3 regions of the Peribacillus sp. YIM B13481 genome follow, and region 2 is predicted to be linked to each of the others. Evidence: riboswitches for the same ligand, from Rfam matches in the RefSeq annotation. Region 2 holds a riboswitch; each other region holds the start of a gene.
What was found. A riboswitch is a leader RNA that binds a small molecule or an ion and turns the genes downstream of it on or off. The one in region 2 is predicted to bind preQ1.
Positions count from the first base shown of each region.

Region 1: it holds a riboswitch for preQ1, as region 2 does, so the genes downstream of both, queF (preQ(1) synthase) here and ACFX4X_RS05565 (VUT family protein) in region 2, are expected to answer to the same signal.
Region 3: it holds a riboswitch for preQ1, as region 2 does, so the genes downstream of both, ACFX4X_RS12485 (QueT transporter family protein) here and ACFX4X_RS05565 (VUT family protein) in region 2, are expected to answer to the same signal.

Region 1 is NZ_JBHZPE010000025.1:5,909-16,668, reverse strand. Features, by position in the region: gene ACFX4X_RS14975 (aspartate kinase) at 14-1,360, opposite strand; gene queF (preQ(1) synthase) at 1,565-2,065, opposite strand; PreQ1 riboswitch class I at 2,172-2,217, opposite strand; gene ACFX4X_RS14965 (DMT family transporter) at 2,346-3,203, shown strand; gene ACFX4X_RS14960 (BA3454 family stress response protein) at 3,731-3,865, shown strand; gene ACFX4X_RS14955 (YfmQ family protein) at 4,141-4,590, opposite strand; gene qoxD (cytochrome aa3 quinol oxidase subunit IV) at 5,067-5,351, opposite strand; gene qoxC (cytochrome aa3 quinol oxidase subunit III) at 5,353-5,949, opposite strand; gene qoxB (cytochrome aa3 quinol oxidase subunit I) at 5,949-7,895, opposite strand; gene qoxA (cytochrome aa3 quinol oxidase subunit II) at 7,969-8,907, opposite strand; gene ACFX4X_RS14930 (hypothetical protein) at 10,205-10,519, opposite strand.
Region 2 is NZ_JBHZPE010000005.1:94,642-105,280, reverse strand. Features, by position in the region: gene ACFX4X_RS05590 (DUF421 domain-containing protein) at 64-768, shown strand; gene ACFX4X_RS05585 (alpha/beta hydrolase) at 980-1,726, opposite strand; gene ACFX4X_RS05580 (PadR family transcriptional regulator) at 2,037-2,357, shown strand; gene ACFX4X_RS05575 (permease prefix domain 1-containing protein) at 2,357-3,220, shown strand; gene ACFX4X_RS05570 (TolB family protein) at 3,233-4,264, shown strand; gene ACFX4X_RS05565 (VUT family protein) at 4,936-5,478, opposite strand; PreQ1 riboswitch class I at 5,530-5,572, opposite strand; gene ACFX4X_RS05560 (SRPBCC family protein) at 5,980-6,453, shown strand; gene ACFX4X_RS05555 (SRPBCC family protein) at 6,502-6,942, shown strand; gene ACFX4X_RS05550 (HD domain-containing protein) at 7,212-8,183, opposite strand; gene ACFX4X_RS05545 (hypothetical protein) at 8,230-8,514, opposite strand; gene ACFX4X_RS05540 (TetR/AcrR family transcriptional regulator) at 8,765-9,334, shown strand; gene ACFX4X_RS05535 (DUF4260 domain-containing protein) at 9,388-9,735, shown strand; gene queE (7-carboxy-7-deazaguanine synthase QueE) at 9,798-10,526, opposite strand; gene queD (6-carboxytetrahydropterin synthase QueD) at 10,519-10,639, opposite strand, start outside.
Region 3 is NZ_JBHZPE010000018.1:25,742-36,501, forward strand. Features, by position in the region: gene ACFX4X_RS12460 (sigma-54-dependent transcriptional regulator) at 1-926, shown strand, start outside; gene adhP (alcohol dehydrogenase AdhP) at 981-1,994, opposite strand; gene ACFX4X_RS12470 (DUF3892 domain-containing protein) at 2,269-2,565, shown strand; gene ACFX4X_RS12475 (hypothetical protein) at 2,651-3,463, opposite strand; gene ACFX4X_RS12480 (YbaK/EbsC family protein) at 3,677-4,198, opposite strand; PreQ1 riboswitch class I at 4,358-4,402, shown strand; gene ACFX4X_RS12485 (QueT transporter family protein) at 4,409-4,894, shown strand; gene ACFX4X_RS12490 (TVP38/TMEM64 family protein) at 5,016-5,672, shown strand; gene ACFX4X_RS12495 (PAS domain S-box protein) at 5,788-7,413, shown strand; gene ACFX4X_RS12500 (copper resistance CopC/CopD family protein) at 8,026-9,654, shown strand; gene ACFX4X_RS12505 (YcnI family copper-binding membrane protein) at 9,673-10,335, shown strand; gene ACFX4X_RS12510 (S8 family peptidase) at 10,383-10,760, opposite strand, start outside.

The DNA.
Region 1 (10,760 bases), on a different contig from region 2:
TAAACGCTCTTACTCAAAAAAATTCGTGATATAAGGCCTGAATGGCCGTCTCTTCACTGTGCCCTTTCACACCGAACATCATGCTTACTTCCGAAGAGCCTTGGTTGATCATTTCAATGTTCACCTTTGCTTCGGCCAGCGCTTTTGACGCCCTTGCCGTTGTACCGACATTATGACGCATTCCTTCACCTACAATCATGATCAAAGCAAGATCATGCTCCACATTCACCTCATCGGCATGTAGCTCTTTCTTGATTCGTGAAATGATTTTCTTCTCGGTTTCACCCTCCATCTGGTCCTGCCTTAGAATAAGTGTCACATCATCGATGCCTGATGGAATATGCTCATACGAAACTCCGTAATCTTCAAGGATATGCAGCAGTTTCCGACCAAAACCAACTTCCCGGTTCATCAAATATTTGCTAATGTAAATACTGCAAAATCCTTTATCACTTGCAATCCCAATAACCGGCCCATTCGTATTATCCCGTGAACTTACAATGCGGGTCCCTTGTGCAGCCGGATTGTTTGTATTTTGTATATGGACTGGTATTCCCGCACGGAATGCAGGAATCAACGCCTCATCATGAAATACCGAGAAACCGGCATAAGAAAGCTCCCGCATTTCACGATAGGTTAATTCCCTGATTCCCTTCGGATTGGAAACCACATTTGGATTCACCGCATAAACGGCATCCACGTCCGTAAAGTTCTCATACAAATCGGCTTTGACCCCATTCGCAAGAATCGAACCCGTAATATCGGAACCGCTTCTTGAGAATGTTAAAACCTCACCATCTAACGTGTATCCGAAGAACCCTGGGAATACTACGATTCCTGGCTCATCACGTAGAGCATATAACCGATCATACGATTCTGGCATCACCTGGGTAAATCCATCTTCATCCGTTACGATCAAGCCAGCCTTCTTTGGATTTATATACTGAGCCTCTACACCACGGCTTTGAAAATAACCTGCAACCAGCTTCGCATTATTATCCTCGCCACTGGCCATTAAAGCATCCAAATAGCGCTTCGGGTTAGATTGGTCTCCATGCAACAGTGCTTTTAGATTTCCATGAATCCCAGTGATGACCTCCTCGGATATATCCAGCTCTTCAGCAATGCTCGCATAGCGGGATACCACATCTTCTATCAAATGCTCTCCGTTATCCCCGCGCAGCTGCTGTTCCGCAGCCTCAATCAATAGATCCGTCACCTTTATATCATTTGAATTGCGTTTCCCTGGAGCCGAAACGACAACAATCTTCCTCTCTGGATCAGCAACTACAATTTCGAATACCTTTTTCAACTGTTCTCCTGACGCAAGTGAACTTCCGCCAAACTTTGCAACTTTCATCACGACATCCCCTATTTTTGAAAATATTCTGTCAAAATTAACTCTTCCTATTATTACGTTTTTTCACGAAACAATCAAGTGGTAATTCCGTTCCAGGAGGACATTTGTGTTTTTAAAAAATACAAAATAGTGAGTTTACTGAATGAGAATAACAAAAACCCAAAAAAAAGACAACGGCATAAGCCAGTTGTCTTTTTCTAATCATTAGCGATTATCCACGGTTTCCGGGTATAAGTCATGATTCATCAAGCGGTAATCCGCCATTTCCTCATACTTCGTACCTGGTTTACCATAATTTGTGTAAGGATCGATGGAAATTCCGCCCCTAGGTGTAAACTTGCCCCAGACTTCAATATATTTGGGATCCATCAACTCGATTAAATCATTCATGATGATGTTCATGCAGTCTTCATGGAAATCACCATGATTACGGAAGCTGAATAAATAAAGTTTCAATGACTTGCTTTCCACCATCTTCACACTTGGAATATAGCTGATGTAAATGGTCGCAAAGTCCGGCTGGCCCGTTATTGGACATAAGCTAGTGAATTCCGGGCAATTGAATTTGACGAAATAATCCCGGTTCGGATGCTTGTTATCGAATGATTCCAGAATTTCAGGCGCATAGTCAAATGTATATTTTGTCCCTTGATTCCCAAGCAGTGTGATATCTTTTTTTAATTCTTCTTCTTTTCTTCCAGACATAAAAAGTCCTCCTCATCCACGTTTGTCAGGGGAGATTCATAAAATGGGCCTCTATATAACAAAAACCATATCTCCTCAAAGATATGGTTGATTCGCAAAAAAAATCAAAGCCATAGTTTTTTTAAGAGGGTGAAGCTATGAACCTCTCCCGTTTATCGGGAAATATTTTAAAATTGTCATAGTAAATATAGAAAAAAATATTTAATCTGTCAATCTACTTTTTATTTTAGTTTGATTCCTACACGTATTCGGCTTAAAATGTAGAAGAAGTTTATCCTACATGAAGGAAGAGATTAAAGCAATGTGGATTTTTGCGGCTCTTATCACCAGTTTATGTTTCGGAATCAATAACAGCATTTTTAAATGGAGTAGCGGAAAGGGTTACTCAAAGGTACATATCCAATTTTTCTTTTATTTTACCGCCTTCATCATGGCACTTTTATATAGCGGATTTGTAGATGGTTTGACTACTAACTGGCTATCCATCTTGCTTGGTGGAGCCATTGGTGTACTGAACGCTAACGGTAATATCCAGATGGCAAGCGCCTTTGAAAAAGGGCCGGCAAGTTTGACATCACCACTGATCGCAGCAAATGCAATATTTCCCATCCTCTGTGCTGCATTAATTTTTCATGAGCATATTTCTTCGCTGCAGTGGAGCGGAATTGTCTGCATGCTGCTCGCTACCCTTGTCATTCAGTATACACCTAATGCTAAGGGCAATCATCAATATTTACCTTGGATGATGCACACATTATTTGCGATTTTCTCATTTGGTGTGCTAGGTATCTTAATGACGACATCAACCCGTCTTCATTTAAACTCCCTTGATATCCTAGTATCAATGTATGGTGGCGGAACACTTTATCTCATTTCGGCATTAGCCATCAAGAATGAGAAGATTAAGTTAATGGAAGTGAAAATTGGATCACTCGTAGGATTATTAAGCATCATAGCCTATGGATGTTATTTCTTTGCATTAAATACTGGAATCGCCAGCATCATCTTCCCTGTCGTCAGCCTGAACTGTTTAGTTGTCGTATTCGCTGGTTGTTATTTATTCAAAGAAAAACTTAAATCCTATCAAATTGCCGGCGTACTTGCAGCATTAATCGGAATTATCTTAACTAAAATATGAATAGTTAATTTTACAAAAACAACCTGGCTGTTATACGCACACAAGCCAGGTCGTCTTTATATAGCCGCAAAAAAAGGGTATGGTCTGACCCCAATACACAAGCCTTGTACACATAAAAATAGGTTCTTTTCGTAAAGATTGTTGTTTTTAAAACGAAACTATTTAAGGTTGATTGGAGCGGAAGTGCGAGACTCCTGCGGGAGCAGCGGGACAGGTGAGACCCCACAGGCGTTTACGCCGAGGAGGCTCACCGCCCGCCCCGCGGAAAGCGAGCATCTGGAGGGAAATCAACCACAACTCACTACCTGGTAAATAGCAACAAAGTATGTGAAAACAGCCTAAAAATAAATCAGGAAATGGAGTCTGTCAAAAAAAAGTGTTGACATCCCCTTCTAAATATCAGATAATTTTGAATATTAGATCTCCACACTTTGCTACTTCGCAATGTTTGAAAAGTCTTCCCCTACGGGTATAAAAGAAGTAGGTACAACCACCTCATTACTGAACCAAGAAAGGAAAGATGTATAATGGTAAAAGTTACAGTAACAGTTGATTTCCAAGGAAAATCTTATCAAACTAACGTCCTTACTAAACCAGGTACTAATCAAGAAGAAATATTACAACAAGCCCTTAATCAAGTGGAAAAACAATGGAAAGCTTAAAAAAGCAGGCATCGCTTTAGATACCTGCTTTTTTTATTACCCTTTTAGACATAATCATCAAAATTACTTTTCGCATTTAAATCCAGATTTATTGTATTTCATTTATAGTATTCTAATGAATTTTGTTCTATTCAAAGAACTCCTCGATAACGATTTTCCCCTAAATCCACTTTTAATAGCTTTTTTCATATGATACCAATTTAAATGCGTCAGTTTGTGAACATTAAACTCTCAATCTGAATCAGAAAAAAAGAGCGACTTTGTTTATGTTCCTTTTAAACTACATCCCTTATTAATGGCATTGAACGTTCTTGAAGGCTATTGGAGAGCAGACTATACGCAACTACTTTCTTCTTGTACTGTTTAACTACATCCACGTGGTCGTTGTAAATGTACAAAAATAACCTAACATCCTTCTTGCCTTTTTTAGTATCAATGACTAATGGAGCCCCACTGTTCTCTGGATGTAAAAATAATTGTTCGTTACCCGGAAATATATGATTCTTTTTCAAAAATTTAGCTTTGTTGAAATAATTAATAACTTGAGTTTTTTCTTCACCTTCCAACCGTTTTCCGTCAAAGGTTACGGTGGCATTCGCATCACTAAGTTCTGAATGCATTTCAAATTTGCTGAGAATCCAATTCACTGCATCTGTTGGAAGACAGGTAACTAATAATTTAATCAAACTTATGATAATTGTCAAAATCAAAACCGGCAATGTCATATTCATCATCTCCGCTAAGGCATAGTTAACTACTATATCACTTATTATATCAAAAGAGCGGAAAGCTTTTCTTAGGAAATGTGTCCGTTCTATTAACGTTTAACTATTGGTGAATATAAAAACTTTATACTAACTTAATCATCTTGATCATCTAATTTCAAAAATGGATCTTTTTGTTTACGCTAAAATTATTTTTTATAGATATATCCAATATCACGTTTGAATTTGAGTCTCATTTTCAATATATCTAAATGCAAAAAGTCCACCGTACCCCATTATAATACAGGATACACAATAAATTAAGGAGATACTTAATTATTTTCCATCACAGTATTTGCCTCTCCTAACCCCTCTTCTTTCTTATCAATACAAACTTCTATAATGCAGTGAATTGAATGTATGTAATTTTACGCTCACCATAATTTGAATACAAAAAAACTGGGCGTCATCAAGACGCCCAGTTTTGCAGGAATGGATTATTGATATCCCCAAATCATTGTTAGCATTGTACCGAAAATTGTAACCAATGCAACAAACAATCCGTAGTAAACGTTTGTGTAAATCGATGCTTTATCTTCAGACTCTCCTGCATGCATGAACATAACAAATTGAAGTGCAGCTTGCATGAAGGCTGTAACAAGTAGGATGATTAAAGCCATTTTAAGTGAGAGATCATACACTATAACTGATAGTGCAACCAAAGTCAGGACTAGTGAAAAAGCAAATCCCATAACTTGGCCCCGTGGGAATAATTCTTTCATATTACATCATTCCTTTCAGGTAGACGAAACTGAAGATGAAAATCCAGACAACGTCTAAGAAATGCCAGTAAAGAGAAAAGATGAAAGCTTTGTTTGTAGTTTCTGGAGTCATACCGCGTTTTTTAATCTGCAGAATGATGAAAGTTCCCCAGAATAAACCAAGTGTAACGTGAGCTCCATGCGTACCTAGTAACGCAAACAAACTAGATAAGAAACCACTTGTTTGAATGGTTGCTCCTTCATGTACATACTCCACGAATTCATAGATTTCGACTCCCAAAAAGCCTAAACCAAGAATAAGGGTGATAATAAAGAAACCAAGCATTGCTTTCTGTCTACCAAGTCTCATTGCATTGATTCCAAGACCAATGGTAAAACTACTGGTTAAAAGAAAAATTGTTTGAAGCATTAGGGTTGGTACTTTAAAGAGTTCGTCCCCTGTAGGACCATTTCCAGTACCATGAACTAATACAAAATAAGTGGCGAACAGTGTAGCGAAAAGAGCTATTTCTGCCCCCAGGAAAATCCAAAATCCAAAAATCTTTAAGCGATTTTCTTCCGTGCTATATTCTAGTGGCAGCGAGTTATCTATTTTCATTACTTAGCACCTCGCAATTTATTTTCAGTTTCTTCAATCTCTTCAACGGAGATATAACGTCCGTGGTCTTTTTCGAATGAACGGTGAGCCATACAAGCAAAGATACCAAGTGTGGCAATGATTGCAATGATCCACATGCTGAATACCATTGCAAAGCCCCAAACGAAGAAGATACAGCTCAAGATAAACGGCACGCCACTGTTATTTGGCATATGAATCTTTTCTACTTTACCACCAAATAATTTAAAGCCCTTTTTCTTAGAATCCCAGAATGCTTCTGTAGAATCAACTGTAGGTACAATTGCAAAATTGTATTCTGGAATTGGTGTATGTGTAGCCCATTCTAGAGAACGTGCATCCCATGGATCTTTTGAAATATTTCTTGATGCATAACGAGTACTCCAATAGATATTGTACACAATAAGCGCAAAACCTATTGCCATGCCAATTGCTCCAACGAAAGAGAGCAAATTCAATGGACCATAGCCCGTTGATTCAGAGTACGTATACATACGACGTGCTTGCCCATCTAAACCAGTTATGAACATCGGGAAGAATGTTACATTAAAGCTGATTGTAATGAACCAGAACGACCATTTCCCTATCTTTTCGCTCAACATGAAACCAAACATTTTTGGCCACCAGTACGTAAAACCAGCAAGTACGGCAAATACAGTACCAGGGATCAAAACGTAGTGGAAGTGAGCTACTAAGAACATTGTATTATGGTATTGGTAGTCAGCACTTGCCATGGCAAGCATAACCCCAGTTACCCCACCGAGAGTGAAAATCGGAATGAAAGCTAAAGAGTATAACATTGGGACGGTAAAAACGATTTTACCTTTCCAAAGTGTGAACAACCAGTTGAAAATCTTAACACCGGTCGGAACAGCAATTGCCATTGTGGTAACCGAGAAGATACCGTTAACCATTGCACCGTGACCCATTGTATAAAAATGGTGAGCCCATACAACGAAGGATAGTGTAGAAATAGCTACCATAGAGATAACCATCGAATTATACCCGTACAGGTTACGACGTGCAAAAGTCGAAATGATTTCACTGTAAATACCGAAAGCCGGAAGAATAACTATATAAACTTCAGGATGTCCCCAAACCCAGAACAAGTTTGCCCAAAGCATATCGCTACCGCCATTAGCCATCGTAAAGAACTGAGTTCCGAATAGTCGATCCATTGTCATTAACGCAAGTGCCACTGTCAATACAGGGAAAGCGAAAACGATAATAAAGTTTGTGATCAAGATAGACCATGTGAACATTGGCATTTTCATTAAGTTCATGCCAGGTGCTCTCATTTTCAAGATGGTTACGATAAAGTTGATACCAGTCAGTAATGTACCGATACCAGCTATTTGAATTGCAATCGCGTAATAGTTCGAACCTACTGATTCACTGAAATCGTTACTTGCCAGCGGGAAGTAAGATGTCCAGCCTGCATCAGGAGAACCACCGACTACGAAAGAGATGTTAAATAGCATTGCCCCCATAAAGAATAACCAGAAGCTTACTGCGTTTAGACGTGGGAATGCTACGTCACGTGCCCCTATTTGTAATGGTGTAACAATGTTCATTAACCCAATGATAAATGGCATCGCCATAAACAGGATCATGACAACCCCGTGTGTTGTAAAAATTTCATTATAATGCTGTCCATCCAACAAGCCGTTATTTGGAATAGCCGTTTGGGCACGCATCAATAGAGCATCTGCGCCACCACGGAAGAGCATAAGTAGTGCTGACAAGATGTACATGATACCAATACGTTTATGGTCAACCGTTGTTAACCACTCACGCCATAAGTAACCCCATTTTTTAAAATAGGTAATTCCGGCAACAAGCGCAATCATAGTTAGGCCAATGGCAACCATGGATGCATAAATCGCAGGACTTGGATGAGGTACGGCAAATCGATCAAAGTAATCCATACTTTTGTGACTCCTTTCAGGAAAATATTCCTTATCGTAAAACTAATTGTTTAGTAGAATGTGAGTTAAACCCTTAATGATCCATGTTCATGTTGCTGTGTTCTGAATGTTCCTCGTGTGAATCTTTGGTAGATTCATCTGATTTTTTTTCAGTATCAGATGATCCGTGGTGATGACCTGAATTTTCACCTTCTGGAGCTGGAGAAAACTTTAAGTGAGTTCCAGTATACGTGGATTGTCCCACATGACCAGGTTTTAGTAATTTATTGAATTTATCCTCAGTAATCGGTTTAGCAGTTGCTTTAATTTCTTTTACCCATTTATCATATTCTTTTTTAGGCAATACATTTACGTTGAACGTTTGCTGAGCAAAACCTGAACCACTGAAGTTTGAATTTCGACCCATATACTCCCCTGGTACTTCAGCTGCTAAGTGCAACGTGGTAACCATATCAGACATCGCATATTTTTGTCCTCCAAGTTGCGGAATCCAGAAACTAGCAATTGGTCCGTATGAATAAAGTTTAAATTCAATTGGTCGGTTAGTCGGTAAAAACAGATAGTTAACTGTTTCGATATTTTCTTCCGGATAACTAAAGTGCCACTTCCAGTTAGAAGATGCAGCGTAGATAACTAATGGTTTCTGCTTTTCGTATCCTTTAGGTGTTGCCTCGACTTCATTTGTTGTTTTAACAGTAACAACGGCAAGGAAAGCGACGATTATGATTGGGATTGCAACCCAAATTATTTCTAGAACCTTACTTCCTTCAATATGAGGTGGTTCATAATCATCACGCTGTTTGGAAGCACGATATTTCATTATCATGAAGACATACAGTACGATTACGACAAGAACGACAAAGGCCATTGTCCATATCGATATCATAATGACATCTGCTTGTGTTGCAGCTACTGGCCCTTTAGGGTCCAAGACCATTAATGGGTTATCGCAACCCGTTAGCATAGTGGCGATGGTAAAAAGTATAGTTAATAAAGCCCATTTTATTTTCATAGTACTACCCCTTTCTTACATAATAAAATTCCTATTGGTAATTATTCGGACAAAGTGTTACCATGTTCACAAACCCCGACATAACAATATTAATCCCAAGTTAAAAAAAAGACAATACAAAGTGACATCTGTCACATAAAGTTCATTAAAATACAGTAAGAAGTTGGTAAATGAACTGAAATGTTCGAAAATCTTAAGGAAATGAAATATAATAAGTGTTTAATTCCTTACATATGGAGTTTAGGATTAAAAAGTAGCTCTGCTCCATTTTCCATTTAATGTTACTTTAATATAATGAAATATAATTTTTACAATATATTCGCCGCGTACATAACCTCAAGAACAAATCTGAATTTTCTTAACACTACGAATTCCATTACCTATCATGTTAATTAGGTAACTATCGATGGGATCGTGAATGATGACGATGTTAGCCAGGATTTAATAACGAATTTTTCTAACTCGACCATGGACGTGGTAACGGCATTGTGCACACCATGTCGTTTTTTCTGCTTCAATACCCTTACGGTCCAACACTGGTCACTATATATGGAAGCAAAGAGTCTGAAATGAACATTCCGATCCTTATGATAATTACTTGATTGCCTTCCCCCAACAGCAGTTTAGGACATTAATCCAATAATTATCCCAATATGCTATTGCAAAAACCACTTCACCTCAGTTGTCCTTTTTAGTAAAACTGCATTTTGGTGCCTAGTATAAAAGAAACTCACTAGATAACTGTATTTCTTTTAGTAATCGAACATAAAAAAACGAAAAAAAATGGACATTTAAGGTGTCCATTTTTTTCGTGGGTATAGTTCATGATATAGAGTGAGAACTTTTCATTTAGGAATGTGGGCAAGTTTGGTTTGGATGGCCAAGCACGTCGAATGTACACATATTCTAAGTCAACTAGATCCGGGTTATTGAATACGCTTTCATTCGTTAGTGCACTTGGGTTATCGTTTGGTTACATTTTAATCGTGTTACAATTTTCTGCAGCACTCGTTATGCACCAAGAAATATTTCAAGCGACCCTTTAAAATTCAGAGTATTGGCCTACTCTCAATTCCAAAGTTCCCGAATACAACTTCGCTACCGTACCGACAGCTGATTCTTCACAAGCATTCCGGGTTCTAGCCTCATCTACCTGTAAGGAATGATGTAATACGAGTATGAAACAATTATTTCTACGTGGATATACAATGGGGTTCCTATTCTCCATGTTCTTACAGCCGTTGCTCTTGGTGTTGTCGTGTGGCCTTTCTTTCAGAACAGGAATGATTGTCCTTTTTTAGTTACTGTATTCGGTACTCCTTTTTGTTTTAGGAATAGCTTTTGATTTTAATTTTATAACTTTAGTTGTATCCGGTACAACTCTTTCACCCTTTTTTGTGTTCATCACCATTTCTTCTGTCAGGACAAAAAATATACCAACTAGAAAAATGGCAGCTGCGCTTAGTGTAATGGCCATCCCAACAGCGGTTAATAAATAATCCTTATTGTAATCGCTTACAAAAAAACTTAAACTAAAAATTAAAATTCCGATTACACAACCTGTGCCTGATACCCACTTCACTGCATCCATCATCTTCTGATTAGTTTCCATTATTTCATCCCCTTTCTTTCTATTTTATGACATTTCACAAATTTGTCAATTATTTTCTATTTTTTAACATATCCACAATGTAAACCTTGACAAATAGAAGACGCCACAATTTACTTTTAGGTATTCAAGACTATATGAAAAATCTGTAAAACAGTATAAATACATTATCATTTTTTCCAATACTATCCTTTTCTATACTTTTAAAAACTTTTTGACTTCAATATCAAATAAATGACCCCTG
Region 2 (10,639 bases):
ATAATCCCTGATTCAATGCTTCATACTAAATAGTATATTTCCTTGATAAGGACGTGGATTTTGGTGGATTTTATTTTTAGCCAGGAAACTCTTACTACAGTTCAGTGGATGTTGAGAGCCATTACATCCTTCATCGTTTTACTTTTTTCGGTTAAATTGATGGGGCAACGAGCCATTTCTCAGTTAAGATTAATTGATTTTATAATGGCATTAATTATTGGGAACATTCTTGCCCACCCTTTGTCTGATGCACATTCAGGTTTGAAGGGTTCAATGATAACGACCTGTGTATTAGTCATTTTATATATCATTAATGTGTTCACAAGTCTTAAGTGGGGCAAACTCCGAAGGTTCTTTGACCCCTCACCCTTTACCCTTATCGAAAATGGGCAAATCGTTTACAAAAGCTTAGCAAGGGCTCGAATCTCCATCGATTTTTTACTATCTGAATTAAGAAAAGAAAAAATTGTCGATATTGAAAAAGTATCACTCGCACTATGGGAACCTGATGGTACTATTTCATTGTTTTTAGATCCTCAATATAAAGCGCTAACTCCAGCAGATATGCATATAGCAACTAAAGCCTTCACTTTACCTAAAACGATTATTAAAGAGGGGAAGATTGATTTTAAAGAATTAAATCAAGACGGTAAAGACGAAGTATGGCTGAAAAAAAGTCTCAAAATGACTTATAATGCGGACGTGAACGATATTTTATTAGCAACCATTGATAATAACGATAACATAAAGGTCTTTTTTTACAAATAGCTCCTTGAAGCCCTTAGTACTGCGAAAGAATATAAATACTTTTTTCTCGCTTAAAAATAATTCCCGGTGAAAATTTGAGTTATTTCTTTTTGCAGACAAAATAAAATCCCCTCAAGAAGAAAGTGTAAAACCTACATATAAATGTCGGCTTTACACTTTCAAACTTAAAGGGGATCATATCACATTCATGACCTTCAAGAAAACTCTCTTATTACTCCGACCAATGCAGAGTATTTAAGAACTTGTACACATCCTCATAAACCTGCTCACGTTCTTTACCTAATGTGATTATATGGCCAGAGTTTTCATACCATATCAAGTGTTTATGCTGCGTATCGACTTCATTGAAAATCGCTGTAGCACTGTTCGTATAGTCGGGATCATCCAAACGCCCTTGTAAAACAAGAGTTGGTGATGTGATTAAATCTAAATCTTCACCAGTCTCATTTATTATATTCACCATATCATTCAGCGAAGTCATAGGGTCTTCTTCCAACAGCTTCACTTCGGCAGCAATTTGGTCTGCATCTTTGCCTTCAAACTTCTTATAGGCCTGTGCATAATTGAGCAAGCGTTTTTTTTGTCGATCGCTACTTTTCCCTTGTGTCGGTGCACACATTGCAACTACCCCTGTTACAGGAAGTTCAATTCCTACTTTTAATGAGAACAATCCTCCTAAAGAAATTCCTGCAACAGCAATTTCCTCGTAGCCTTCATCTTTAAGGAATTGATAACCTTCCACTACATCTTTCCACCATTGCTTTGGACTTGTTTTAGCAAGTTCCTCGGCTGATACGCCATGCCCACTATAAAGGGGTCCGTGGCAAGTATAGTCGCGATCATTCAGGTATTTCCCTAATTTCTTCATGTCTCCTGTACTTCCGGTAAACCCGTGAAGTAAAAGAACAGCTCTTTTTCCACCTCTGTATGTGAATGACTCAGGTGCTTTCACTTTCATCTATCTAGGACCTTCTTTCTGCTCTTGTTGATAAATAGAATCTAAATGATTTTCAAAAAAAAATCAATTAATACCCCTTGAGTGGGATTTCTTCTATCCTATTCCGTATTTTCATTCAAACAGATAAATCATGTATTTATTATCCTTACCACACTCTTTACAACTCATCCGTTCCGAAGCACATTTTACTATGATTGATTTTATTTAGCAATCGTCATTTAACCATTTTTTTTAAGAAAAGTAAAATGCACCTTGTAATACGATGTACATCGTATTACACTAAAAGCAAATGATAAAAGAAGGTGATTATTTGGATAAAGAATTGATGAAGGGAAGCATTGACCTCCTTTTGCTTTCACTTCTTTCACAAAAAGAGCTTTATGGCTATGAAATGACGAAGATTCTTAAGCAAATGAGCGAGGGGCAATACGAAATCAGTGAAGGTACCCTATATCCGGCTCTTAAGCGTTTAGAAAGAAAGGAATTTATAGAAGGGTATTGGAAAGAGTCTGAATCCGGACGAAGGAAATATTATCGTATCACGGACAGCGGCAGAACCGAGCTTGAACGTAAACGCAGCAGCTTTACCTTCCTTGAAAATTTAGTTCGGAAAAGCGCGGAGGATTTCTGATGAAAACAACATTTGAAAAGTATGTAAAAAAAATCGTCAACCAAACTGATTGTACCAAGGAAGAAAAAGAAGATATGTCTGAAGAACTGCTCCTCCATTTGGAGTTGAGCCGGGATGATTTAATGAAGCAGGGGAAGACCCCAAAAGAAGCCGAGAAAATGGCATTAATCCTTTTTGGCGACGAATGGGAAATCGGCAGTCAAATTCAGCAGGCCATCTTTCCATACCGAAAAGAGTTTATGCTTACTTTATCCATCGTTTCAATTCTTTTTACGTTTTCGGTGTATGCGCTGCAACTATTCCAAAAAGGAGATGCTTACATCGGCTGGCTTCTTTTTTCGATACTGACTAGTGCAACTTTACTCTCACTTACACTTAACCTCCTAGTCTCTATCAACCGGAAAATCATGGTCAACACCGTGTTAGTGACCCATGCCCTTGTCTATGTATATGGATGGGGAATCGCTTCCGCCCTTGACTTCACATTATTTCCTTTATTCAGCTTGATTATGGCAGCAATTCTCCTACTATCTCTTTACCTCATTTACAAAACAGCCTTGGTTCTTCCGGGATATAGTGGAAAGACTTTAAAAAAAGCAAAACTTCTGCACATTTTCAATATTTCACTCGGCATCTTGATTTTGTCAGTTACCTTATTTTTCTTATATGCTTTTTTAATCTTCTCAAGTGAAGTCCAGCCGTTTATGCTTTTATTTTTCATCCCGACCGTCTTATGGATTTCGTTATATACCCTACAGATTAAACTGTTAAAAAAGCTTCCTGTTGCTTCAAATATATGTGCTGTTTTTCAGGTATTACTTGTTCTAGCCATTATTGTTACGATGATGATACTCTACCGTTAAGGAGTCCTTCAAATGAAAAAGATGCACATCTATCTCATTCTGATCACGCTTGCGATTGTGACTGTATTGTTTGTCATCGCCGGATTGATCTTTAAAAAAGAAGAAAATGAAAAGCAGCAGGGCTTAACCAATCAATACGACGTATCCGCCCAAGGAACAATTGCATACGTCACACACATTAAGGGGAAACCACAATTAAAGCTCTATAATCCTGCATTATCCATTGAAGAAAAAGTCCTTGAATTGAGCAACGATGAACAAATCCTCGACCCGACTTATTCCTACGAAGGGGATATACTTGCCTTTATCGTAGCTAAAAAGAACCAAGAAGAAGATTCAACCAGTTCCATTCACCTTTTTGATATGAAATCACAGAAAATCAGTGAATTATTCAAAGCAGACTTCCTGGTCACAGAACTCGATTTCACAAAAAGCGGCCGCTCTCTCTTTTATATCGGAGCCGGTACGTTTAAAAACTACTCGCCGATCACGGGTCCCCGCCCTCACGATCTCGATATTTACGAGTTTGATATAGAAAAAAAGGAGTCCATCCAACTAACCTCTTTTAAGAAATATGGTCTTAGTTCCCTAAATGTCGCCCTTGATGGAGAAGCCGCTTATTATCAAACCGATGATGACGCGGATGCTAAAACGGCTGATGATATTTTTGAAACGCATCAACGGATTTTCAAAGTGAAATTTGACAAATCAAGTGTCGAAACTGTCACAGATTCTAAACGTGATGTCGACATTTTTGATTTCACAATTACCCCTGATGAAAAAACGATAATTTTCCAGTCCATCTCCAATGAGCAATCAGGCAGTACCTATATTTATGAGCTATATAGCTATGACCTCAAAACCAAGACCGAAAAGCAGCTGACCCATCTTCAAGGATACACAGATCGCCCAGTCATCAGCAGCGATTCAAAAAATGTCTACTTTATGGTAGACAAGAAATTCGGCAAAAGCGATCCACAGTATCACCTATATAAAGTGGAGATTGATGGAGCCAACCCCGAAGAAATTTTGTTGCCTAATTAATAAAAAAGGATTCCCGCACCAATTATTAACGGTGCCGGAATCCTTTTTTTATGGGGTTACTCGTGAATTTGGACTGTTTACTCGTGAATTCATGCTACACTCTTGATTCCGCGCTGTTTACTCGTGGTTCGGCTTGTTTACTCGTGAATTTCGCACTTTTACTCGTAAATTCATGCTACACTCTTGATTCCGCGCTGTTTACTCGGGGTTCGGCTTGTTTACTCGTGAATTTCGCACTTTTACTCGTGAGTTTCGCACATTTACTCGTGAGTTTCGCACATTTACTCGTGAGTTTGGACTATTTACTCGTGAGTTTCGCACGTTTACTCGTGAATTCATGCTACACTCTTGATTTCGCGCTGTTTATTCGTGGGTTCGGCTTGTTTACGTGAGTTTTGCACGTTTACTCGTGAGTTTCGCACATTTACTCGTGAATTCATGCTACACTCTTGATTTCGCGCTGTTTACTAGTGGGTTACTCCAGTCACGCAAAAAGAGGACCTAATTTGGCCCTTTTTTGTCTATTCCTTTATGTTTCCGATAATTGGCGCAGGAGAGCTTCATACATTCCCCTTGGACATGCGGACCATATTTTTCGCGAAAGGCCTCGAGGCAATAGCATTTATCTTCTTCCTTTTTGGTTCCATCCATCGGTGCATCCCTCCTAGAATTCAACCGGAGACTACGCGCTTTTCCAGTCTTACGTTGATTCGTCCCAACAGTACGGCACCGATTGACTGAATGACTGTTTTAACGATGATTTGGCCGATAATCGCAGCGGGTACGGCTTCCCATGGCAATATATTAGCACCTAGTGGACTTAGGCCAATCACGACAAATATCACCGAATCGAAAAACCCTCCAACGATCCCGCTGTAAAACACCCTCCAACTCATCGGGAGCTTTAACCGGGTATAAATTTCCGTATCCGCTGTTTCTGCCACCACGAACGATAATGCGGAAGCAAATACAATCAATAACGTATCTCCTAATAAAAATGAAACACATGCAGATAAAATAAGTGCGGTAACGATACACATATAGGTTTTCGCACGGCCGAATTTATTCTGGACCAGATCTCGAAAGATGAAGGTTCCTCCGATGAACAATGTACCCATCGGAATGATGAACATGCCCAAATGTAATGGATCAAAAGCTGCTGTAACCACATTCGCCGTGACGATGGATACTAAATAAAATAGAATTCTTAACATTTAATTCATTCTCCTTATACAGAAAAAACAGCACCCTAAGAAAGAGCACTGTTCCCCTTAGTTTTTTTGAGAGGGTAGCTAGAACCTCTTCCGCCGGAGCGGATTATCATTTCCTTATTTATCGTAGCTTGAAAACGGTTGGAAATCAAGAAGTTTCCATATGGCCTGATCCTAAAATGTATTCAAGCTTATATCCTTTCAATAATCACCGTTTGATTTCGTTTTGGTCACTGGGAATGGTGCGAATCCATGGATTTCATTTGCAGACTCGATAAGCCAATATCCGCTTTGCCAAAGCTTAACACTTAGCAAATGTTCCTCTGATTTTAAGGCTTTTGCCGATTCCTGTCGCAGAAAACTGCTTGACCGGCTGTTTATAAAAAGCAGACAATCATTGATAGAGCTATGATACGATTTTGATATTGCAACCCTTTTTGTTTTTATTTGGCACGGACTTGATAAGGAATGCTAGAAGTATAAACGCGAGGAGGAAAAAGAATAATGAAAAAACCAACGTTTGTCTATCCTATTTATATCGCAACCACACCAGAGAAGCTTTGGGAAGCCCTAACGAGTCGCGAATTTACAAAAAAATACCACTTCGAATGTCAAATCAAGTCATCCTTTCAAGAAGGCGCAACCGTTACATATTTGCTGGAAGATGGACGAATCACTGATCATGGAAATGTACTTAAGTGTGAGCCGCTGCAACTGCTCTCTTTTACATGGAACACGACAGGAGACGAAACACCCCGCGAGGATCCTTCTCGGGTCACTTTTCAACTGCAGCCAATGGATGAATCTACTGTGAAGTTAACACTTACGCATGAAGAGCTACTGGAGACCGATTTCGTATATGGTGACAATACCTTTAAGGGCATAAATAATGGATGGCCAGCTATTCTATGTAACCTGAAGAGCTTGCTTGAAACTGGACGGACCTTGCCGCCAATATATGTAGATCGGGTTAATTAGGTGTTAGTTGGAACTTATTTAAACATATCGAAAGAGAGCTGATATAGTATGGATACTCAAATAACTACGAAATTTAAAATAGGCAAGCCAACTAATGAGGTGTTTGAAGCCATAGTAAACCCCGAAAAAATCGGAAATTTCTGGTTCTCATCGAGTTCTGAAAGATGGGAGCAAGGCAGGACGCTTACATTGAGATATAACGAATACGATGCTGAAGTGGTTATACATGTATTAGAAGTCGAGGAAAATAGGAAAATCGTGTATTCGTGGGGAGGCAACGCCCAAGAAACGGTCGTTACAATTACATTAAAAGAGCTGGATAATACAAGTTCAATTATTGAAGTAAACGAATCAGGTTTGAAGGAAGACGATCCAGAAATAATAAAAAAAATGATAGGACAAAAAGAGGGGTGGGTATATACTTTAACCTGTTTAAAGGGTTATTTAGAAAGTGGTGTAACTAATTTGAGAGCGTCATTAATTTTTTAAGCTGCTGGTTCAGCTGAAAAAAGATCTCCAAAACCGGCAGTTGGGCATGCCGCCTGCCAGAACAATAACACTGACAATATTTAACTATGTTGTACCTGATAAGCCTTTACGATTTAATGGTGTCCGAATATCGATAAAATGCCACCACTTAAAAGAAAGCGGCTTACAAGTCGTCGATAGTCTATATAAATTTACGGGTAATGTTTCCGGGAAAAACTCAAGGATGGATTCCGTGAGTTTTTCACTTTCCGTTTGGTTTGACGCGAAATTCAATCGGAAATCACTTTTAGATACATGCCCTTCGAAGCTTTTTCATAGGCTTCAATTCCCATGTTCTTCACTTTTTCGGATAAACTGGATGCTCTCACCACTTGGGTTCCTTGAATGATGGAAGGATCCATCAGGCGCACTTTATTTTTCCGATGTAAATCATAGTCCAATTGATCTTCTTTCACCTTTACGTTACCATGGATCCTTTTTAACAGATTTTGCACTTCATCGTCTTCAGTGGAGCTTAACAAGGATATGACTTCTTCATCTGTACCAAGTAAGTCATCAAGGCTGATCAGGTTTTTAGCCAAAGCCAATTTTAACGTCTTTGCCAAGATATCATAGCCATATATATTAAGTGGATCCATGAAAAAATCAATAACTTCACTGTAATACGTTTTCACAAACCATTCCGCCGAATCAATATTATCCAGATACATTCTTCCATTTACTATGATTACATGATCAAGAAAGTCGTGAACGGATTCAAGTGTGATATATCCATACTGATGCATATCCCGGAGAGTATAATCCCCCCTATCGGCACATAACCCAGGTGCTGGCTGTTCAAGCATTTCCCATTTTGATTGAACAATAACTTTACAATCATATCCATATTCCTTCAATATAAATGGGATTTCAGATTCCATAATGACATGATCATATATCTTTTCATGATAATCTTCATCCTTACAATCCAGAACGAAATCTATAACATGTGAGAATGCAGTATGGGATACGTCATGCAGCAAGCCCGCGATTTGTTCCTCTAATGAACCGCCAAACGCCTTTATTAACAACATCACACCAATTGAATGGTCAAATCGTGTGACATTCCACTTCTCATTAACTAAATAACTTGCCCCACCCTGATGTATTCCCTGCAATCTTTGGACCGGTTTGCTTTTTATCAGCTCTTCCAGAACTCCCTCTATAATGTGTTCCCCATAGATACTATCCGAAACTAGCAATAACTGCGGCCTCCCCCATTAGTTTACTCATTACAGTTAGGTGATTTCACTGATTTTCTTCTGTAAAAATTACTTCCCCCTTTTCACCTTGCTCATATTGCTTTTTTGCCAATTTTTCCAATTCCTTTTCATCATTCAAATCGATATCAGGTAGATTGCCCTCAGCTTCATCCCCAATGAGTATCACTTCATTTGTTATTACTCGATTTGCTGGATACACCATTATAATGTCTTCCATAGGTTTTGTTTTATTATTAAAAGATTTATTGAATAAAAAACAGCTGGTAAATACTACGAATATTGTAGACAAAATAACTAATTTCCTTTTCATCTATTCATCCCTTCCAATGGGCTTGGTTTTCCTCCATTTTACCATAAAAGTATATATTTAGTTAATAGTGAATCCTATGATTTCACCATTTACTATGTTTGACGTTATAGTTAAATTCTAGTTACATTTAATGGTAAACCCTCACTTAAAAACAGCCATTTAGAAAAATGTCTAATATTTGATATTTGTAAATCAGTACGGTATCATTCCAATTAACCAGTGGTTAATAAACAAAAGGGGGGGTGGAATTATGTCGCCAAGGAAATCGGCAGGTAAAGAATTATCCAGGGAAATGGTATTGACTGAAGCTAGAAACCTTTTTGCAACCTTAGGGTATTCGAACGTCTCAATGAGACAATTGGCTAAATCATTGGATTGCAGCCATGGAGCCATCTATTATCACTTTAAAAATAAGGCAGAAATATATTATAGTTTGGTGAAAACGGATTTTTCCGTTTTAAATCATTTAATCGATGATATCACCATGTCGGAAAATGACCCTTCTCAAAAAATCGAAAAGATTTTATTATGCTTCATTGAGTTTGGTTTAACACAACAGAATCATTATTCCATCATGTTTTTATCCAAGGAAAAAGAAATTCAGCAGTTACTTCAATTCGATTCTAATAAAACCTATGAAAAGCTAATCCAATCCTTGACAGAATTAACCGACAACAAACTGAATCCTGCATCCATATGGTCCATTTTCCTTTCCCTTCACGGATTCATAACTTTTTATATCAATTCTGAACTATCCTATCCAGATGTAAAAGGTTTAGCTTATTTTCACGTGAAAAATATCATCAAGAACATTGTTTGATTTTTCACTAAAATTATTGACCAATGGTTAATTAAATTTTGGGAGGTTGGAAAATGGTAAAGAAATTCCTTCATATCGAAGGACTCATGGTCCTTTTAGCGATGATTTACATCTATTCGTTATATGAATTCAGCTGGTGGATTTTCCTTTTATTTATTTTATCGCCTGATGTTTCCATGTTGGCCTATCTAATTGATGATCGAGTTGGAGCAAAGGTTTATAACCTATTTCACACTTATACCCTGTCCATTTTCATGATTTTGCTAGCCATTTTTCTAAAGTCTGATGCGCTTATGATGATCGGGTCAATTTGGACCGCACATATTGGAATGGATCGGTTATTTGGGTATGGCCTTAAATACACATCATCCTTCAAAGCTACACACCTTCAAAAGGTATAGGTAGCTTTCCATATGTAAAAGGCAGTGTGATTACGCATCACACCGCCTTCTGTCTCTGATCTTTACACGCCTCGCTTGTTGCCCCATATATAAGTATGAAGCTGTGGCAGCACTTTCACATCATTCAATTCATCATCGGCTATCACTTTATCAATTAGCTCCTCGTATTTTCTCAAAAGCCCGCTGATCAATTGACGATCATCCGCCGTACTGCTGTCGTCATTGCCGACCTGCAGATAAAAAGGAATATCGGGGTAGCGGCCATGTACATTTTTAGCATATTGATAATCCTCTTCGTTAAAGACGACTACCTTCAATGAGACATGGTTTTCAGGGTTTCGATTGGCAAGGTTCGATATGATTTGGTCGAGCACCGTAAAGTCCGTGTTCATTTTTGAACTCGGCGGCTTAGGAGAAATAGTCAATTCATCAATATCGAGAAACCAATCCTGCCATCTGCTCCCTTGTGTTTCGACACCTATTTTCATTTTATTTTCATGTAGGATCGCTACCAGGCTGTTTAAGTTTTTCAGCAGTGCCGGGTTTCCGCCTGATATCGTCACGAAGGAAAAACCGGCACCCCCAATCCGCTTCAGCTCATCCCATATTTCCTCGGCAGTCATTTGGACGGTATCTTCCTTACCGGTGCCATCCCAAGTAAATGCGGAATCACACCAGGCACATGAATAATCGCAGCCAGCCGTCCGAACGAACATGGTTTTTTGGCCAATGACCATTCCCTCACCTTGGATGGTCGGTCCGAAGATTTCCATAACCGGGAGTTTACTCACTTTCCATCCACTCCCGTCTGGCTTCGGCATAGCTTGTCGGCGTTTCGTATAGTCGAACGAATTCGACCCTAGCACCCTCATATTCCTTTAATGAAAGGGCTTCGGCCATTTTT
Region 3 (10,760 bases), on a different contig from region 2:
AAACCGGAAGCGGCAAAGAAGTGCTTTCACGCTTCATCCACTTAGCCAGCCCCCGTAACCATGGTCCTTTTATCGGCATCAATTGTGGAGCGATCTCTGAATCCCTGCTTGAAAGCGAATTATTCGGTCATGAAAAGGGGGCTTTCACCGGAGCGACCCAACTGAGAAAGGGTTTTTTCGAAATTGCAGGGAACGGGACGCTTTTCCTTGATGAAATTGCTGATGCAAGTCCGGCCATTCAAGTCAAATTACTTCGAGTTTTGGAAACGCGGGAATTCATGCGGGTTGGTAGTAGCGGGACATTACGGACGAACGCCCGTTTAGTGGCGGCCTCCAATGAAAACCTGCAGCAGGCAGTTGACAAAAAAACATTCCGGGAAGATCTATTTTATCGACTGAACGTTGTGACTCTAGAAATCCCGCCTTTAAGGAAACGTAAAGAGGATATTCCCCTGCTTGTCCGGCATTTGATTGAGAGAAATGGTCAGGGAGATATCTCTTTTTCCAATGTAGCCATTGAAAAGTTACAGCAACACAACTGGCCAGGCAACATACGCGAACTATCTAATGTGGTCATGCGGACGCTGACTCTCGCAGACCATAAGTCAGAAATAACCGCCAATGATATCTCACTAACTAACAGCCAGATTACTCCGAACAAGAAAGAGCCTCCGAATGAGACTGAGGCAACTGAAAACCTTCTTGAAGAGTGGCGAAAAAAGCTGGTGGCTGACTTTAATGAGAAAGATGAACTGATGCTTGAAGAAATCCTTACAGAAATCAAACAGCTTCAATCCACAATTGGAAAGGAACTCGTCTTGCAGGCGCTGAAAAAAACATACGGCAACCGGAATGAAGCTGCCAAACGCTTGCAGATATCCATAAGGAAACTGCGCTATATATTAAATGAGAAGAACCAGACATAAGACAAAAATACAAAAAAGGAGGATGCCCTTTTCTATGGCATCCTCCTTTTGTTCTTATTCTAAAGTCAATACGATGCGCCCGTTGATTTCTCCTTTTTCCATCATCGAAAACACGTCGTTGATTTCATCAAGTGTTCTTGTTTCAATATTTGTTCTTACTTTTCCCTCTGCAGCAAATTGAACAGCTTCCTGTAAGTCTTTTCTCGTGCCTACGATTGACCCTTTTACAGTTACCCCATTTAGTACTGTATCAAAAATCGGGATTGGAAGTTCATCATTCGGCAGTCCAACTACGACCAGTGTCCCGCCCCTCTTGACTGAACTGTATGCCTGTTCGAATGCCTTTTTCGTAACTGCTACAGAAATGGCTGCCTGCACACCACCAACTTTATCCTTTATGGCTTGTACAGGATCAGTCTTAAGCCCATTAACAGTGAAATCCGCCCCCAGCTCCGTTGCCAGATCAAGCTTATCATCTTGAATATCGACAGCAATGACATTAAAGCCCATCGCTTTCGCATATTGAAGGGCAACATGTCCCAATCCGCCAATTCCATAGATCGCTACCCAATCACCAGATTTCGCTTCTGATACTTTAAGTGCTTTATAAGTCGTTACACCCGCACAGAAAATCGGTGAAACTTCCGCAAAGTCTAGCCCATCAGGAACCTTCACCACATACTTGGCAGGTGCTTTACAGTATTCCGCATATCCCCCGTCCACGGAATAGCCTGCATTCAGTTGATCCAAGCAAAGCGTCTCCCTTCCAGTCAGACAATACTCACAATCGCCACAGGCCGAGTAAAGCCATGGGATCCCAACACGGTCACCTACTTTCAAGGAAGTTACGCCTTCTGCCACCTTTTCTATAATGCCTACACCCTCATGTCCAGGGATAAGCGGAAGTTTAGGTTTAACTGGCCAATCGCCATGTACCGCATGTAAATCGGTATGACACACGCCACATGCTTTAATTTTCACTAATATCTCACCATAAACCAAGTCTGGGATGGGTACTTCTTTAATCTCAAGTTCTTGGTTAAATTCATTGACGACTGCTGCCTTCATTGTCCTAATCTGTTGTTTTGCATTGAAAGTGCTTTCCCCTTGTTTTACATTCATGATTCATATTCCTCCCTTAATTAAGTGGATATTTTTTTACTACCACACATACAAGATGCAAGTGCCATGCCACTTCAAAAGGCCAAGACAACAGCATTCACTAAAAAAAAGTGCCGAAAAGTCGGCACTTCTGGACGAATTAACGGCTCAAGTCGGACGAAATCCGGTTTGTATATTGCAGACCAAATAGCTCACCCTATAAATAGGAGGTGTCTAAAACATGGACCAATTTGAAAAAGCCTATGAATCCTATAAACAGCAAGGAACACCGCAAGCAAACCAACTTGATTCAGCTGGAAAAGAAGAAATCATCGCCGTAAGGAAAAATGAAGAGGACAATATTATCGCCATCAAGACGGACTCCGGCCGCGAGCTCGACTACCCCACTGCCCTTTCGGAAGCCAAAGCAGGCAACCTGGCCAATGTTGACGTCTTTCATAAATATGGCCGTGACATATTGCGGAGTGAGCCCGATGGGATAAAAGAAAATAACCTGGATCAACTACCGGAGTTTTGAGTTTACGGGGAAACTGCCTGATATGGGCAGTTTTTTTCTGTCTGGATCTAAACGATAAAAAAGAACCAGCATGATAGCCGGATCCTTATTTTTCATACTGATAGGATTCAGAGATTTCGAGCAGTTGGCCACAGGACTCGACAACCTCAATGATTTCCATCCACGACATGTCCAGACCCAGTTCATTAGCATGGGAAATCTTATCACGTAATTTCCGGATGGCATTTGCATCCTTTTTCCCTTTACTTTTTGAAGGGATTTGGAAGAAACACCTCAGTTGTTTATCCTTATGTAGGATGTCGAATTTATCACTGATTTGCAGGCACTCTATTAAATTGATATCTTCATTTTTATCGATTCTCCTCCTATATAATTCGGTTGCTTTTTCTAAACGGTCTTCGCTGATCATTGGATGCCAGGTGCCATCGCCAAATCTATCCATGATGATATCGCTCATCCTCATTTCCAATAAGGTAATATATCCGAATATGAGCATCCTGATTGGAGGCTTTTGAAGGTCGGCATGGGTGATCAACTTTTTAATTGAATTATTCTCCAATACGAACACCCTTGTTTTATTCTTAAAAATATGGAGAAGCTGGATCAAAGGGGTTGAATCCGAAACCATTTCCCTTGGTGAAAAATTTCTTAAATATTCCGAAACGCTCCCTTCACCTAGTTCTTCCCTATCTATATATCCGATGATTTCTCCTTGATCTTGCACTGCCAATATATCAAAATTCTTTTTTTCCAGAGCTTTCTGGATATCCAGCGCCAGATCGTTTTTATGGCAAAACTCAAGCTCCTGGGCTATGCTCTTTACCGTAATATTTTCTTCATAAAGAGTTTTAAGACTAAGATAGCTGCTATTGCTTTTTCCATGGCTTCCAATTAACATCTTTCATCCTCCGCTTATGAACTTTCTGCACGTTTTACCAATCACGAACCGCTTTAAGAGCGATTGCCTCTTCAAAGTTTTGGAGCAATCGCATTCGAACAAGTTTATAAGGCTTTAACCGCTAACTGAATAATAAAATGTCCATGTCATCAATAAATAAAGTCCACTAAGTGGACTCAATCCCATTCATCTGGATCTTTTTGGCACCATAAATCAAATGCCATCAACAGCATTGCCTACCGCCGTTTCCTCATTCCCCTCTCCTTCCCAAGCCTTACAAACATCCACCCAACCCTTTGCTCCTGAATATTCAAATAATTCCGCGAGTGTAAGTTCTATTGCAGAGTTCGTACTGCCGCATGCCGGGAACAATGACTCAAAGCGCTTCATTGATACATCAAGAAAAACATCTAGATCGTTTGCAAGTCCAAATGGGCAAACTCCTCCGATGGCATGGCCCGTTTGTTCGAGCACTTCCTCAGGTGATAACATTCGTGCTTTGAATCCGAACACCTGACGAAATTTCTTATTATCCACTTTTGCGTCCCCTGCCGCTACAACCAAAATAGCATGTTCACCTTCCCCCCTAAAGGAAAGAGTCTTAGCGATCCGTGCTGGGATAACGCCGATGGTAACTGCTGCCTCAATCACCGTAGCACTCGATGTTTCGAACTCCATTACATCGCCTTCCCGGTCCCATTGTTTAAAATGGCTTTTGACACTCTCGATACACATATAATTTTCACTCCTTTGAAGTTCATACAAAAATAATATCATCCTTCATTACAATAAATCAAAATCCTTTTGGACTTCCCCTGCCTTATAAATACAACCATTCTTTACAAATTGACCAAACAAGCTTACATGAGATACTATTAATCTTCGGGCAAAAGCCTTAACGTGGTTCGTAACCATCCCACGATAAAAAACTAGGGAGAGAGTAAAATGAATGTTCGTACACTCGTGATAAACGGGTTATTGGCTCCCTTGTATGTGGCGGTCTCATTGGTGTTTAAACCAATTGCTTTTGAGATGTTCCAATTTCGTGTACCGGAAATGTTGAATCATCTGATTGTATTCAATAAAAAGTATATCTACGGTATCGTGGGCGGCGTCTTCATATCTAATCTGCTTTTTTCGCCGATGGTGCCATTTGATTTGATTTTCGGGGTAGGGCAATCCGTACTCGCCTTATTGCTTGTCATTTTTGTATCTCGGTCCATAAAAAGCATTAAAGGACGAATGATCGCCACGATTATCTTTTTCACATTCACAATGTTCTTAATTGCAATTGAACTGAACCTTGCCTTTGGCTTACCATTCTGGTTAAGTTGGATGACCACGGCTGTTGGTGAGTTCGTTGTCCTCTTGATTGGTGCGCCAATTATTTATGGAATGAACAAAAGAATTCAGTTTGAAAAGTGGCTATAAAGGAATCTTCGCGTCGTTAACCCACTATAATGTAAACAGAGCTGTCTGCATCATGCGACAGCTCTTTTTTCACCAATGAACTTGAAAATGATAAACTATTAGTCAGAATGGTGGTGACCCTTTGAAAAAAGTCCTGACTTTAACCGGTCTATTGGTAATGGTATTATTTATTTTTTTAAATGCAGAATTATTTACTTTGATTTGGAAAAGTGACTTGGATTCAGTTATTGGCATATTGATGGAAAACTTATTGCTTACATTTATTGTGACATTCGTATTGATGTTTGTCCAAAATTCATTTACAATCATCCCCTTAATATTGCTCCTGACTATCAATGTCACGATATTCGGATTCATATATGGCTACCTATGGAGTTGGTTTACAAGTGTTGTTGCGTCAGGGTTTATTTTTTATGCAGCAAGAAACTGGTTTCAGGAACTTCTTTTAAAGAAGATGGGCAAAAAGTGGCAAGAAACTGTTGTAGAGCATGGTTTCATGTACGTTTTTACCGGCAGGATTTTCCCGCTTATCCCAACAAGTTTAATTAACTTGGCAGCTGGAGTCAGCACCGTCACTTTCAAGGATTTTTTATTTGCTACGGCACTAGGCAACCTTATATACTTTTTCTTCCTATCTCTAATCCCATATGGATTCCTATCCGTTGAAATGAACCAATATACGCTAGCTGCACTTGCACTCCTTTTCTTACTATTTTTCATTATCTATAAGCGTGCAAAAAAGAAAAAGAAACTATCCTTATTCAGAAAAAACAGGTGACCGCATTGGCCCCTGTTTTTTTATTTAGGATTCTGCATATATTTTTTTTCGATAGTTTGTTAAAATGTGTATGTAATTTTACCTTTGAAATGTCTTAAAATCAGGGAGAATCTCCATGTCCAAACGCTCCATTTTAGCAATTTATATCCTATCCGGGATTCTTACACTAGTCGTGTTCGACTATTTTTTAACTACAAATATCCATAACAAAGAGTTCTTCATTCAACTTCAAAGAGCGGAAGGCATTTTTTTCCTTTTATCTATAGGCTTGATCTTATACCTTTACTTAGCTAAAAGGGAAGAATTCAAACAATTAAAAGAAGCGGAACAACGTCGGCGTACCCTCATCAATTCAATGGTGGATTTCGTTAACTTCAAGGATGGTGATGGCCGATGGCTTGAATCCAATGCCTTCGGGCTGCAATTATTTCAATTGGAGCATGTAGACTATAAAGGAAAAAAAGACAGAGAACTCGCAGAATACTCCGAATTTTATAAAGAGGCGTTGATATACTGTGAAGGTTCCGATGAAGAAACGTGGGTAAAAGGGGAAATCACAAGATGTGAGGAAATCATCCCTCTTCCCGACGGCAATCACAAGACCTTTGATACAATCAAAGTTCCTCTGTTCAATGAGGATGGTTCACGAAAAGGCTTAGTCGTCATTGGCAGGGATATTTCTGAAAGGGTTGTCGCGGAGAAACAATTATTCGATAGTGAACAACGCTATAAATCATTGTTTGAACACAATCCTTATCCGATGCTGATGCTTGATTTAAACGGATTGATCACGACCGTAAATCCAAGGTTTGAAACGGTAACAGGCTTTCAAAAAGAAGAAATACATGGTGCCTCATTCATTAATTTGAAATTTTCAGCAGAAGATGCGGATTTAATCCGTACATCTTGCCAATATGTCATGGAAAACCATAAGGGGATCAAAAAAGGGAAAGATATAGAATTCATAACGAAGTACGGGAAGTCCATCTTACTTTCATGTACGTTTGTCCCGATGATGGTTGGCGAAGATTTGGTCGGGATCATCACTTATGCTAAAGAGGTCACTCAAATTCGAGAAACCGAAGCACGCTTGAGAAGAACCGAAAAATTGTCGATAGTTGGCGAGCTAGCCGCAAGTGTAGCCCACGAAGTACGAAACCCGTTGACTTCTTTAAAGGGCTTCGTCCAGCTGCTTAAAAAGAGCGACCATCCCTATGAACAATACTACACGATTATGTTAAGTGAATTGGACCGGATCAATCTAATTGTAAGCGAGTTACTCGTTCTGGCAAAACCACAGGAACTTCCATTCAGCAAACATCAAATCATCGAACTGATGAATGATGTCAAAACATTGTTGAAACCAGAGGCGGACTCGTACCCCACCCAAATATCAATATCTGTTAAAAACGAAATACCGCTTCTGTTATGTGAGGCAAACCAATTAAAACAAGTATTCATAAACATGCTCAAGAATTCAATGGAGGCATCCGCCGATCACATTTTGATTGATTTCGAGCGCATGGACAATAACCTTTCCATTACCATCAAAGATAATGGAAGCGGGATAGAAAAAAAACGGTTAAAGCATCTTGGTGAACCTTTCTATTCTTCTAAAGAAAAAGGAACAGGGTTAGGATTGACAGTCAGCTGCCGAATCATTGAAGCGCACCGGGGGAAGGTCCGTTTTAACAGCGAACTAAACCATGGAACCGAGGTCCAAATCATTTTGCCCATATAAGTATAAATCGGAGGACAAGCCTTTATCTTGTCCTTTTTTGCAGGTTTCGGAACCATACTTGATAAAATTAAAATAGGGAGGTAAAGAAATCCTTGATTTCCCTCAAGAATGACACAGCCTCATCAGGTTGGTTCCCCTTTAAGTATCCTTTGCCCTCCTGCGTTATTGGATGTAACGGTCTCTGTTTTGCCAGCTGTACCCATTTGCGTTGCCTCAATTACCGCCTCTTTTTTTTGACATCATCCACGGTCTCTTCCTTATCCTTTTCCACATCCATATCCTTTCAGAAAAACAAGGACTACGTCGCTCCCGATCCTTTGAAACTGTAACTGAAATAGCCGTCTTTGCTTTATCCTTGAAAAATTACTTCTTAATCGGGTTTGCGCCACAGGCCTTTTGATTTATACGCAGGGGAATTACCACCAATATTTCCCATCCGATGTTTTATTGGCTATAATGGTGGAAGCTAGGCAAATCTAACCTTATTGTTATCACTTTTTTAGTGAACCTCTCAAACTGCCTTTAGATAACTAATTTATTTTCACTGTTTTTTCACATTTTCCTTTTATAATAAGCTTACATAATCTGATGAAAGGATGATGGCACACCAAGATGAAGAATTATTTATGGCTGGTAGTCAGCCTATTCAGTTTGCTTTTATACCCGGCAATGGCTTCTGGTCATGCTACAGTAATAAGCTCTAATCCTAGCCCGAATGAAGTGATGGATACTCTTCCTGAAAAGATCAGCATTCAATTCAGTGAGAATATACAACCAGCTTTCCATTCGCTTGAGGTATTCAGCCAAGATGGGGACAAAATTCAAATTCAAGATAGTGCAATCTCGGAACAAAGTGAAAAAGTACTGGAAGCTAAGTGGAAAGGCACTATTGATGAGGGGATTTACTACATAAAATGGAGAGTGGTTTCCAGCGATGGCCATCCCATTGAAGGGACAATCCCCTTTCAATTTGGAGATTCAACGGTCCTACCAAATCAAGAAATTTCCAAAGTGAACGCAGGTTTTCCGGATTCCATCACCGTTTTCCTGCAAAGTCTTCAATACATATGCTTCGCGGCCCTTACCGGAATCCTTTTTTTCCAATTATCTTTAATGAAGGGTTCTCGTCTTTTTGAAGCCAGCAGCAGGGCTCGTCTATACCTTTGGCTTTCATATGCAGGTCTAGCATTTTCCATCTTCTGCAGTCTGCCTTTAAAAGTGACGATTGACGCTGGTGTAGGTTGGGCGGATGCGTTTAATGGGACTTTTATAAAAGAAGTATTGAATGCTACAAGCTTCGGTACCATCTGGATCATAGAAATTCTATTGTTGCTCCTTCTGTTTTTAGTTATTTATTTCATGCTCGAGAACACACTGATTAAATCACTACCCTTCCTTTCTTTCATCATAATAGCAATCTTGATGGTTTGTAAGGCTTTAACTGGACATACGGCAGCTGTTCCTAATCAGGTTCTGGCCGTTTTGATGGATTTCCTCCACTTATTGTCCATGGCTTTATGGCTTGGCGGCCTTTTGGCCTTATTGGTTATTTTGCCTGGACTTGCTAATCGGCAGGCAGACGATAAGAAAACCTTTTACTGGTCAATCATTCAAAGGTTTTCCAGATGGTCGTTTCTGTTTGTAATCATACTGATCATTAGCGGGATCTATAGCAGTTTACAGCATGTACCGACTATCCATTCATTGATAAATACAACATATGGACAATTGTTACTTGCGAAAATTGGTCTCATGTTAGTCATGATCGTTTTAGGGGCCTTTCATTATTTCAGGGGGAAAAAGCGGGTTAAAAAACTTGGTTATAGTGTGGGAATGGAGTTTGGTTTAGGAATCGTCGTACTCATTGTTGCGGCTCTATTGACAAATGTCCAAACTGCCATGTCTTCTCCCGGTCCAATAGAGAAAACGTTACTGACTGAAGAAAATAATGAGGTCACATTAATGGTGACTCCGAATAAAGTCGGGGATAACCTGATTCAAGTAGATCTATCCAATGGAGGCAAGCCGATAGCTGAAATAGAACAGCTTACAATCACTATGCAGCCCGTAGATACCCCAGGCGGTGAGATAAAGCTGCAAATGAAGGAAAAAAGCACAGGTACATTTGCATCAAAGTCTATATTAACCATGCCAGGAAAGTGGAATATCCATATTCACGGATTAACTGATAGCCTGGATTCAATCAATGCTGATTTTACAATTTTCATAGGGAATTCATAACAGGAGGGATAAATACAAATGAAAAACATTTCAAAGCTTCTTATTTCCACATTTGCTGCATTATTCATTTTCTCTAGTTCTGCGTATGCACACGTTACGGTCAAGCCAACCTCATCTGCACCTGAGGCGTGGGAAACTTATACACTCAAAGTGCCCGTTGAAAAAGAGACTGCCACCACAAAGGTGACTTTAAAAGTACCTGAAGGGGTTACTTTTGAAAGCTATCAGCCTGTACCAGGATGGAAAGTGACAACCAAGGCTGACAAAGATGGGCATGTAAAAACGGTAACTTGGGCAGCAACTGAAGAAGGAATAACCGCTGGACAATTCCAGCAATTCTCATTCGTTGCCCAAAATCCTAAAGAAGAAACGAAAGTGGCCTGGGATGCATTTCAATATTACGAAGATGGTGAAATTGTTGAATGGAGCGGTGATGAAGGCTCAGACCTACCGCATTCTGTAACGGAAATTTCGGTAGCTCCCAAGGATGCTGCCGGATCTACGGACCATGGTCACAAAAATGAAGCAGACACTAATAATTCCAAGACTACTGACAATGCAAAGGATTCCGTAACAACAGAAGGTGATAGCAATCAAACGCTGATCATCACTCTGGCTGTCATATCACTAATTCTTTCCATTGTAGCGCTTTTTGCAGCTCTTAGGAAAAATAAAAAATAATCATTATGGAAGGTGCCCCAAGAATCATGGGGCACCTTTTTTCACTTCTAATTTTCCATGACTACCGATTTACTCGGAAACTGAAGGTTTTCTGATTTTATGGTAGTATTAATGGAATTTTCCACTCTTTGTTCCGTTATCGTTAGGTTAAGCATTCCATTGCCCTGTGCCTTTTTGCTTATTCCCAGGTCTTCCGTACTTTTCACTAACTGTGCATATAATTCCGATTCAGTTAATTCGCGGTCAAATTCCTTTTCCGCAATCACTTTCAAGAGGGCTGCTGCACCGCTTACATGAGGCGTAGCCATCGACGTTCCGCTCAGCCTTGCAAATTTATTTCCTGGATACGTAGAAAGAATACCAACCCCTGGCGCCACCAAGTCAATTTCATCATTTGTATTTGAAAAATCAGCTAAATTTCTATT